Regions from separate parts of the Microbacterium sp. LB12 genome, predicted to be linked through region 2. Evidence: predicted binding sites of a transcription regulator. Region 2 holds the regulator's gene; the other holds the start of a gene.
What was found. The regulator LexA, encoded in region 2, represses DNA repair genes until DNA is damaged. The targets are predictions, from matches to a motif close to TCGAACANNTGTTCGA.
Positions count from the first base shown of each region.

Region 1: a site for LexA is predicted at 1,746-1,761, ahead of WFM69_RS09200 (HNH endonuclease signature motif containing protein). Genes of this name have one in related genera too.

Region 1 covers NZ_JBBCPF010000004.1:129,580-133,759, forward strand. The annotation lists gene WFM69_RS09195 (sugar-binding protein) at 1-186, shown strand, start outside; gene WFM69_RS09200 (HNH endonuclease signature motif containing protein) at 355-1,716, opposite strand; gene WFM69_RS09205 (spermidine synthase) at 1,830-2,732, opposite strand; gene WFM69_RS09210 (DUF5979 domain-containing protein) at 2,839-4,180, opposite strand, start outside.
Region 2 covers NZ_JBBCPF010000004.1:266,239-270,418, reverse strand. The annotation lists gene WFM69_RS09980 (histidinol-phosphate transaminase) at 1-513, opposite strand, end outside; gene WFM69_RS09975 (LysM peptidoglycan-binding domain-containing protein) at 577-945, opposite strand; gene lexA (transcriptional repressor LexA) at 1,237-1,923, shown strand; gene WFM69_RS09965 (hypothetical protein) at 1,939-2,343, opposite strand; gene WFM69_RS09960 (S9 family peptidase) at 2,401-4,180, shown strand, end outside.

The sequences.
Region 1 (4,180 bases), 140 kb from region 2:
ATCAAGATGGTCGGCCAGCTCCAGAAGGGCGAGAAGGTCGACGTCAACGACACCGAGCAGTACGACAACGGCGTGAAGGTCGTTCCCGCGTACCTGCTGCCTCCGGTGATCGTCACGAAGGAGAACGCGGCCGAGGCGTACAAGAACGTCCCGAGCCTCCTCGAGATCGTGAAGTCGTACCAGTAACACGCGCGAGCAACATCGCATCATCGTGATCCCGTAGCTTTCGTGGCTGCGGATCCACGGGCCGTCCGGACCTTCGGGTTCGGGCGGCCCGTGCTTGTTTCTGGCCGTATGTGTTCCCGGTGCGTGCCTGTTTCTGGTGCTGTTCCCCGTATCGGGCACGCGTCTTCCTCAGAAAGGCGCGAGTCCTACGTCGGCGTCTGCTCCGGCGCTTGTGAACACGACCGAGTTCTGGGGCGGCGGTCGGTCGATGTAGGTGCGTCCGGTCGGGCTCGTCCACTCCAGCACGCCACCCGATCGCTGTGCGACCTGCCATGGCGAGTGGTGTTTGAGCATGTGATGTCGTCGGCAGAACGCGGCGAGATTCACGTCGGACGTCGCGCCGCCGGCCGACGCCGCATGAGTGTGGTCGAGGTCGCATTTCCGCGCCGCGATGCCGCACCCGGGGAACCGACACCGCTGATCCCGCGCACGGAGGTGCCGTCGCAGCTGCTCGCTCGGACGGTAGCGGTCGACGGCGAGCAGAGCGCCCGAGATCGGATGCGTGAGCACGCGATCCCATCCGGAAGCGAGGCCGGCGAGCGTGCGCGCGGTCGCGTGATCGATCGGGGCCGTGCCGTCGAGTTCGGCCGGCGAGCTCGAGTGGTCGGCCTCGCCGGTGCCCATCAACGTCAGCACGGGAACCGTGATCTCCACCCGCGCGCGGATCTCGCCCAGCAGTCCGTCCGCCGTGTCATGTCCCGTGGGGGTGCCCGTGAGCACAAGGTCGGCCAGCAGATCCGCTCGCAGCTGGTCGATGGTGCGGGTATCGACAGTGCGGTCATCCGCGGTGCGGGCATCGGAAGGCTCGCCGTTCGTCGACCGAGCATCCTTCGCCACCCGCGCGTGCTCTTCCTTCAGCGCGTGTGCCATCTGCGACAACCGGTCGAACACCCCGTGCACGAGCGTGGCGGGTCCGTTCATGCCGAGTTCAGCCATCCCGTCGTCGAGGTCCTTCACCCACACGCGCCGCAGCTCACGCGCATCGCGATGCCGCTCGACGATGCTGCGCTCCTGGAATCGTTCGGCGAGCCGTCGCACGAGCCGTCGCAGCCGGTTCGGCGACTCGGCCTCGGCCAGCGCCACCGCCTCCGCAGCGAAGGCCGCCCGGTCGGAAGCATCGTCAAGGTGCGCACCCGCGTCGACGATCGCCCGCGAGTGTGCCGCGGTGATGCGCCCCTCGCCCTGCGCTGCCCAGACCGCAGGGAACCGCTCCACGAGCCAGGACGCCTCGGCCATGCGTCGTTCGATCGTGCGGTCGCTGAGATGCTGCGCGGCGCCGATCTCGGCGGCCACCGTGCGGATCGCCATGTCGCCGTGATCGGGGTGCGCAGCCTCACGGGCGATGTCGATCGCCAGCCGTCCCGCGAGCGCGAGCATGCCGTCTCGGGCAGCCTGCATGCGGTTCAGCGTCGTCTCGGCCGCCTCGATCGATGCGACCAGGTCGGCGAGCATCGCCATCTGGGAGTCGGTCGCGTCGAGCAGTGCTGTCATGACGTCAGTCCATCACCGACCACCGACATTCGAACAAATGTTCACCAGGATTCTGGCATCCGATCCGCGCTGTCGCGCCCGACCGTCACGCGGCTGCGGCGAAGCGCGGAGACCTAGTCCCAGACCGGATCGTCGGGGTCAGGGGAGTCCGTGCCGTCGGCGTCGGTCATGATGCGCGCGTCACCGATCCACGACGTCAGGGCACCGCCGTGGAGGAGGTGCGGGCGCGGTACGCCGAGCATCTCGGGGTTCGTCACGATGGCCAGCGGCGCATCGCTGGCGAAGACGACCACGTTGCCGAGCGGTCCTTCGTCGTCGTGCGGTTCGGCATCGAGCACGACGGCAATGTGCGCGAACACGCGGCGCAGGGTCGCAGCCTGCCGACGTGAGTACTCGAACGGGTGCCCGTCGAGCAGGTTCACCGCCACCACACCGTCCGCGGACGAGCGGGCGGCCACGCGGCGGTAGAACTCCAGGCTGGCCACACGGTGCCGGATGACCGCAGCATCCCAGAGGTCGACGACGGTGAAGTCCGCGTCCACCCACTCGGCGTCGACCGCGGAGTTGCCGGTCGCGACGTCGGCGAGGGCGGGGGACGATGGTGCGGACGATCGCGCCTCGTCCGGAAGCTCCGCGTCGGCGACCGCGCGCGCGTCGCCGAAGATGACGCGCAGATCGGTGCCGGGGGCGAGTGGCAGTGCGTCGATCATCGCCGCATAGAGGTCCGGCTCGAACTCGACCGCGAGCTGCGGGGATCCAGGACGTGTGGCTTCCACATAGCGCGCGAGTGTGAGTGCCCCGGCACCCAGATGCACGGTGAACAGGGGCGTGCCGGGTGCGGCTGCCGCATCCATGGCTCGGGCGATGTGCTGGATGTAGGCGTACTCGAGTGCGGTGGGCTCGATCATCGAGACGACGGACTGCGGGATTCCATCGACGCTGAGCTCGTAGCGACCGGGTCGCCGCTTGGACTTCATCAGCTTCGCCGTCCGATCGCCCAGCGAGATCGAGAACACTCGTCGATTCTTTAGCACCCGTCGATCCTAGGTCGCGTGATGTTCGGTACAGATGCACGGAGGGGCGACGCTCGCGCGCCGCCCCTCCGTGGAACCGCCGTCCGTCCTATGCCGCGTCGGACGTCCGACGCGTGCGGATCAGGAGTGTCGTGGCTCCGGCCAGCAGTAGCAGTCCGCCGAGGACGATGCCGGCGAGGCCGAGTTCGCCGCCCGTGATCGCGAGGGTGCCGGTGGTGGTGCCCGGTGTGCGGGGCGTGGCCGGCACGACCGGGGTGACCGGGTTCTTCAGGGCGACCGCGACCGTGGTCGCGTCGCCGATCGTGAGGGTCGCGCCCGTCGTGGTCGCGGTGACGCCGGTGCCACTGAATTCCGGGGTGCCGTAGCTCAGGCCGGTCTGGCTCGCAGGGGTGGCCTCGGAGAGCGTGACGATCGTGCCGGCCGGGAGCCCGTCGAGTCCGTCGGTCTGGCCCGCTCCGATGTCGAAGGAGCCCGTGACCGGGGTCCCCGCGGCGGTGTAGGAGTAGTCGATCGTGTAGGTGGTGCCGGCCGGAACCAATGCCGCACCCGTTCCGGTCAACGACTTCGTGACGGTGAATCCGCCGACCTGCTGGGCGACCGGGTTCTCCAGCGACACGGCGACCGTGGTGCCGTTGCCGATCGTCACGGTGGCGCCGGTCGCCGTGGTCGTCACGCCTTCACCGCTGAACACCGGTGTGCCGTAGGTGAGCCCGTCCTGGGCGGCCGGGGCGGCCTCGGACAGCGAGACGACCGTGCCCGTGGGGAGGTTCGACAGTCCATCGGTCTGTCCGGCGCCGATCGCGAACGAGCCCGAGACCGGGGTGCCCGCGGCGGTGTAGGAGTAGTCGACCGTGTAGGTCGTGCCGGCGTCGACCAGGGCTGCGCCCGTGCCGCTCAGCGACTTCGTGACGCTGAGGCCACCGGTCTTGAGATCGCCGCCGCCGTCGCCGCCTGCCGCGACGTAGCGCACGCGGAACGACGACGCGTCCTTGCCTGCGACCTGCACCTTGTTCCCGAAGCGGGTGCCATCCACGGCACCCGCGGGGATCTTCGTCTTGTAGGTGAACTCGTACAGGCGCGTCCCGTCGGTCACCGGGCCGTGGAAGACCACCTGGAAGGAGTTCGTCTCCGGCGAGTTCACGAAGCTGTACGTGTTCGCTGCCGTGCCCTGGGCGAGCACGTTGTACTGGAAGGTCGGCCACGCCGAGGTCGGCGACCAGGCCGCCTGGAACGTGGAGGGATCGAACTGCAATCCGGCGTCGTAGATGTCGGTGAAGACGACGTCCTGACCGTTGACGGGCATGAGTGCGCTCGCCGGCACGTACACACGCCAGCTGATCGTCTGCCCGTCGGAGTCGAACCAGCCCGACTTGTCGACACCGGTCGGGAAGGGGTACTCGATTCCCGGTCCGATCGGACCGCCGGGGATG
Region 2 (4,180 bases):
TGTTCCCGTCGGGTTGTTCGGCGAGCACAGGATGATCACGTCGGGGTCGGCGTCGCGCACCTGCTCCGCTGCCTCGTCGGCGGTGATCGTGTAGTCGGGCTGTCGGGTCCCAGCAACCCAGCGCGCACCGGTCCCCTGTGCGATCAGCGGATACATCGAGTAGGTCGGCGCGAACCCGAACGCCGTGCGCCCTGGACCACCGAATGCCTGGAGGATGTGCTGCAGCACCTCGTTGGAACCGTTGCCCGCCCAGATCTGATCGGCGGAGAGGCCGTGCCCGAGGTACCCGGCGAACGCCTCCCGGAGTGCGGTGAACTCACGATCCGGGTAGCGGTTGACATCTCGGATCGCCACCGCGATGTCGTCGAGGATGTCGCTCGCCACGGCATCCGGGACCGGATGCGTGTTCTCGTTCACGTTGAGCGCGATCGGAAGCGGCGCCTGCGGAGCGCCATAGGGCGTCAATCCGCGAAGATCGTCACGTAGCGGAAGATCGTTGAGGGAGAGGGTCACCCTTCCCATGCTAGGCCGCGACCACCTGACCGCTGCACACGTTGCGGCGCGCGACGCCGATGATCAGTTCGTGTACTGAGCCGGAATCGCGAGCCGCTGCCCGATCTGGAGCTCGCCGCCGCGCAGCAGGTTCATGCGGCTGATCTCGCCGATGACGTCGCGCGGGTCCGCATCGGGTGCCACCGAGGTCGCGATCGACCACAGCGTGTCACCCGGCATGACCGTGACGGTCTCGACACTCACGGCCGCGGTGTCTGCTCCGGAGGCGATTGCGCTGCCACCGCTGATCGCGGCGAAGGCGATCCCGATGGCGAGCGGCACGGAGGCGAGGGCGAGCAGCACAGCACGGCCGCGCGCCGTCAACCGCAGTCGCGTCGCCGGACGTGCCGGTGCCGGGATGACTGCCGCGGTGCTGAAGCTGATGCTGCTCATGTGGTGCTCCTTAGCCTGTCCCGGAGCCGTGAAGCCACCGGGGAAGTTGGCGTAGCGTTCGCATCCGCGACTCGGCCGGGAGCCGTTGATGCGAAGCTACTTACCGAAGATATCTTCGAGTTCGAACATCTGTCAAGTATTCTTCGAAACCACACCCGGAAATCAGCCCGACACGCTCGAACAGATCTTCCAGATCGGCCCGAATCTCGGATACGGTTTCGATAAGGACACCCCACCACGGGCCACCGACATTCGAAGAGCGACGTCGGGATCACGCACTGAAGGAGCACCATGAGCGAGAACTCTGCCCCCGAGTCGGAGGCTCCGCGGACGCGCCGTCGCAAGAGCCTGAGTGCGAAGCAGATGGCGATCCTCGAGGTCATCCAGAACTCGATCGCGAACCATGGTTACCCGCCGAGCATGCGCGAGATCGGCGATGCAGTCGGCCTCAAGTCGCTCTCCAGCGTGACCCACCAGCTCGGCCAGCTCGAGCTCAGCGGGTACCTGCGGCGCGACCCTGGCAAGACCAGGGCGATGGAAGTGCTCATCGACCTGCCCGGCAGCAGCACCGAGAACCCCGCCGACGTCGCGACCCCCGTCGGCGACGCCGCACTCGTTCCGCTGGTCGGGCGCATCGCCGCCGGCGTGCCGATCACGGCTGATCAGCAGGTCGAGGAGATCTTCCCGCTCCCCCGCCAACTGGTCGGCAAGGGCGATCTGTTCATGCTCAAGGTCAGCGGTGAGTCGATGATCGACGCCGCGATCTGCGACGGCGACTGGGTCGTCGTGCGATCGCAGAACAGTGCCGAGAACGGCGAGATCGTGGCCGCGATGCTCGATGGCGAGGCGACGGTCAAGGTCCTGCGTCGCCGCGACGGCCACACCTGGCTGCTCCCCCGCAACTCCGCGTTCGAGCCCATCCTCGGCGACGAGGCCGTGATCCTCGGCAAGATCGTCGCGGTGCTGCGCGCGGTCTGAGCCGCCGCGGCGACGCTATGCCGTCGCGCCGTCTGTCGGGTGAGCGTTCAGCCGACGGATGGCGACGACCTGGCTCACCGCGAACAGCGCGACCTCGCACGCGACGGCCAGCACGGCGATCACGACGAGTGCGCTCGATGCCGTGAACGACGCCGCGGCGATGAGCACGCTCGCGAGGATGTTGACGCACAGCACGAGCCGGAGCGCTGACCGCAATCGTGTGCGGGCCACCATCCAGAGCACGAGCGCCGACCAGCCGACGACGACGAGCCCCACCACGGTCAGCAGTAGTGCAGGGAGCGCGATCACCGTCGCGAGCTGAGGCGCGACGACCGCGACGAACGCGCCGAGGATCAGACAGTAGACAGCGTCGAGGCGGAGGCTCCAGCTGCCGATCGCGCGGCCTGTCATGCGGCTCATGACCCCAGTCTTCCATCGCGTGCGATGCCGCGTGTGATCCGCCCATAGGCTCGATGCATGTCGTCGTCTCCGTACGGTTCCTGGTCCTCGTCCTTCTCCCCCGCGTCCGTCGCGGCATCCTCACCGCGCATCGACGGCGCACGGTTCGTCGGCACGGAGATCTGGTGGGGCGAGTCGGTGCCCTCCCAGAAGGGGCGGGTGACGGTGCGGAGCTCTTCCGGGGCCGAGATCCTGCCCGCGCCGTGGAGCGCCCGCTCGCGCGTGCACGAGTACGGCGGAGGCGCCTGGACCGCGGACCACGCGGGCACACTGTACTTCGTGGACGCGGGCGACCAGCGGGTGCACCGGATGGTGCGGGGCGCGGAGCCCGTGCCTCTCACAGCATCCGGCCCTGCGCATGGGGGCCTGCGGGTGCAGGGCGGTCGTCTGCTGGCCGTGCGGGAGGATCTCGCCACGACGCCGCACACGCGCGCGATCATCGAGATCCCTCTCGACGGGTCCGCAGCGGACGATCCCTCCGCGATCCGGGTGATCGCGCGGGGCGAGGGCTTCTACGCGCATCCGGCCCTGTCTCCGGACGGGACCCGCGCGGCGTGGGTCGCCTGGAATCGCGGCCGGATGCCCTGGGAGGAGGCGCACCTGCAGGTGGGCGCACTCGACGGCGGGCAGCCGCAGACGGTCCGCTCCCGCGCGGCACTGCAACCGGAATGGATCAGCGATTCCGACCTGGTCTTCGCCGACGACCCGGACGACCGCTGGGGGCTGTACCGCGTGACGCTCGACGGCGTCGCACCCGTCGCCGCACCGCGGCCGATCGCGCCCGCCGACGCCGACACCGGCTACGGGCTCTGGGTGCTCGGCAACCGTTGGTTCCGTCCACTCGACGACGGCCGGATCGTCGCGGTGCGCACGAATGGCCGCGACGCCGTCGTGATCATCGACCCCGACGGCACCGTGCGCCCGATCGACGTCCCCGCCGACGGCCACGTGAGCGTGGATGACGTGGACGGGAGCCGCGTGCTCCTCTCCGGCAACGGCTCACGCGTGGATCCGGGGCTGTGGTGCGTCGATGTCGACTCCGGAGACGTGGTCGCGGTGCGCGGCGGCGCGGAGGTCGATCCGCACTGGATGCCGCCCGCTGTCTCGATCGAGGTAGAGGGGCCGCACGGCGCCGTACACGCCTTCGCCTATCCCCCGGCACATCCGGAGGCCACCGCACCCGACGGCGAGCTCCCGCCCTACGTCGTGCTCGTGCACGGCGGACCCACAGCGCATGTCACCGGGGCCTCCTCCGCGTCGATCGCGTTCTACACGAGCCGCGGCATCGGCGTGCTCGACGTCAACTACGGCGGATCCACCGGCTACGGACGCGCGTATCGCGAGCGGCTCGACGGGCAGTGGGGCGTCGTGGACGTCGACGACGTGATCGCTGCGGCGACGGGGCTGGCGGACGCCGGACTCGCCGACCCCGCCCGCATCGCGATCCGCGGCGGCTCGGCGGGCGGGTGGACCGTGCTCTCGGCACTCGTGCGCGGCGGCGCGTTCGCGGTCGGCATCAGCCGCTACGGCGTCGCCGATCTGCGGATGCTCGTCGCGGAGACGCACGACTTCGAAGCCTCGTACATCGACGGGCTGGTCGGGCCGCTGCCGGAGTACGAGCAGCTGTACATCGAACGCTCGCCGCTCACCCACACCGACCGCATCGACGTCCCCGTACTGCTGCAGCAGGGTGGCGAGGACCGCGTGGTGCCGCCGTCCCAATCCGAGGCCATCCGTGACGCTCTCGCGGCTCGCGGAGTCGACCACGAGTACGTGCTGTATCCCGCCGAAGGACACG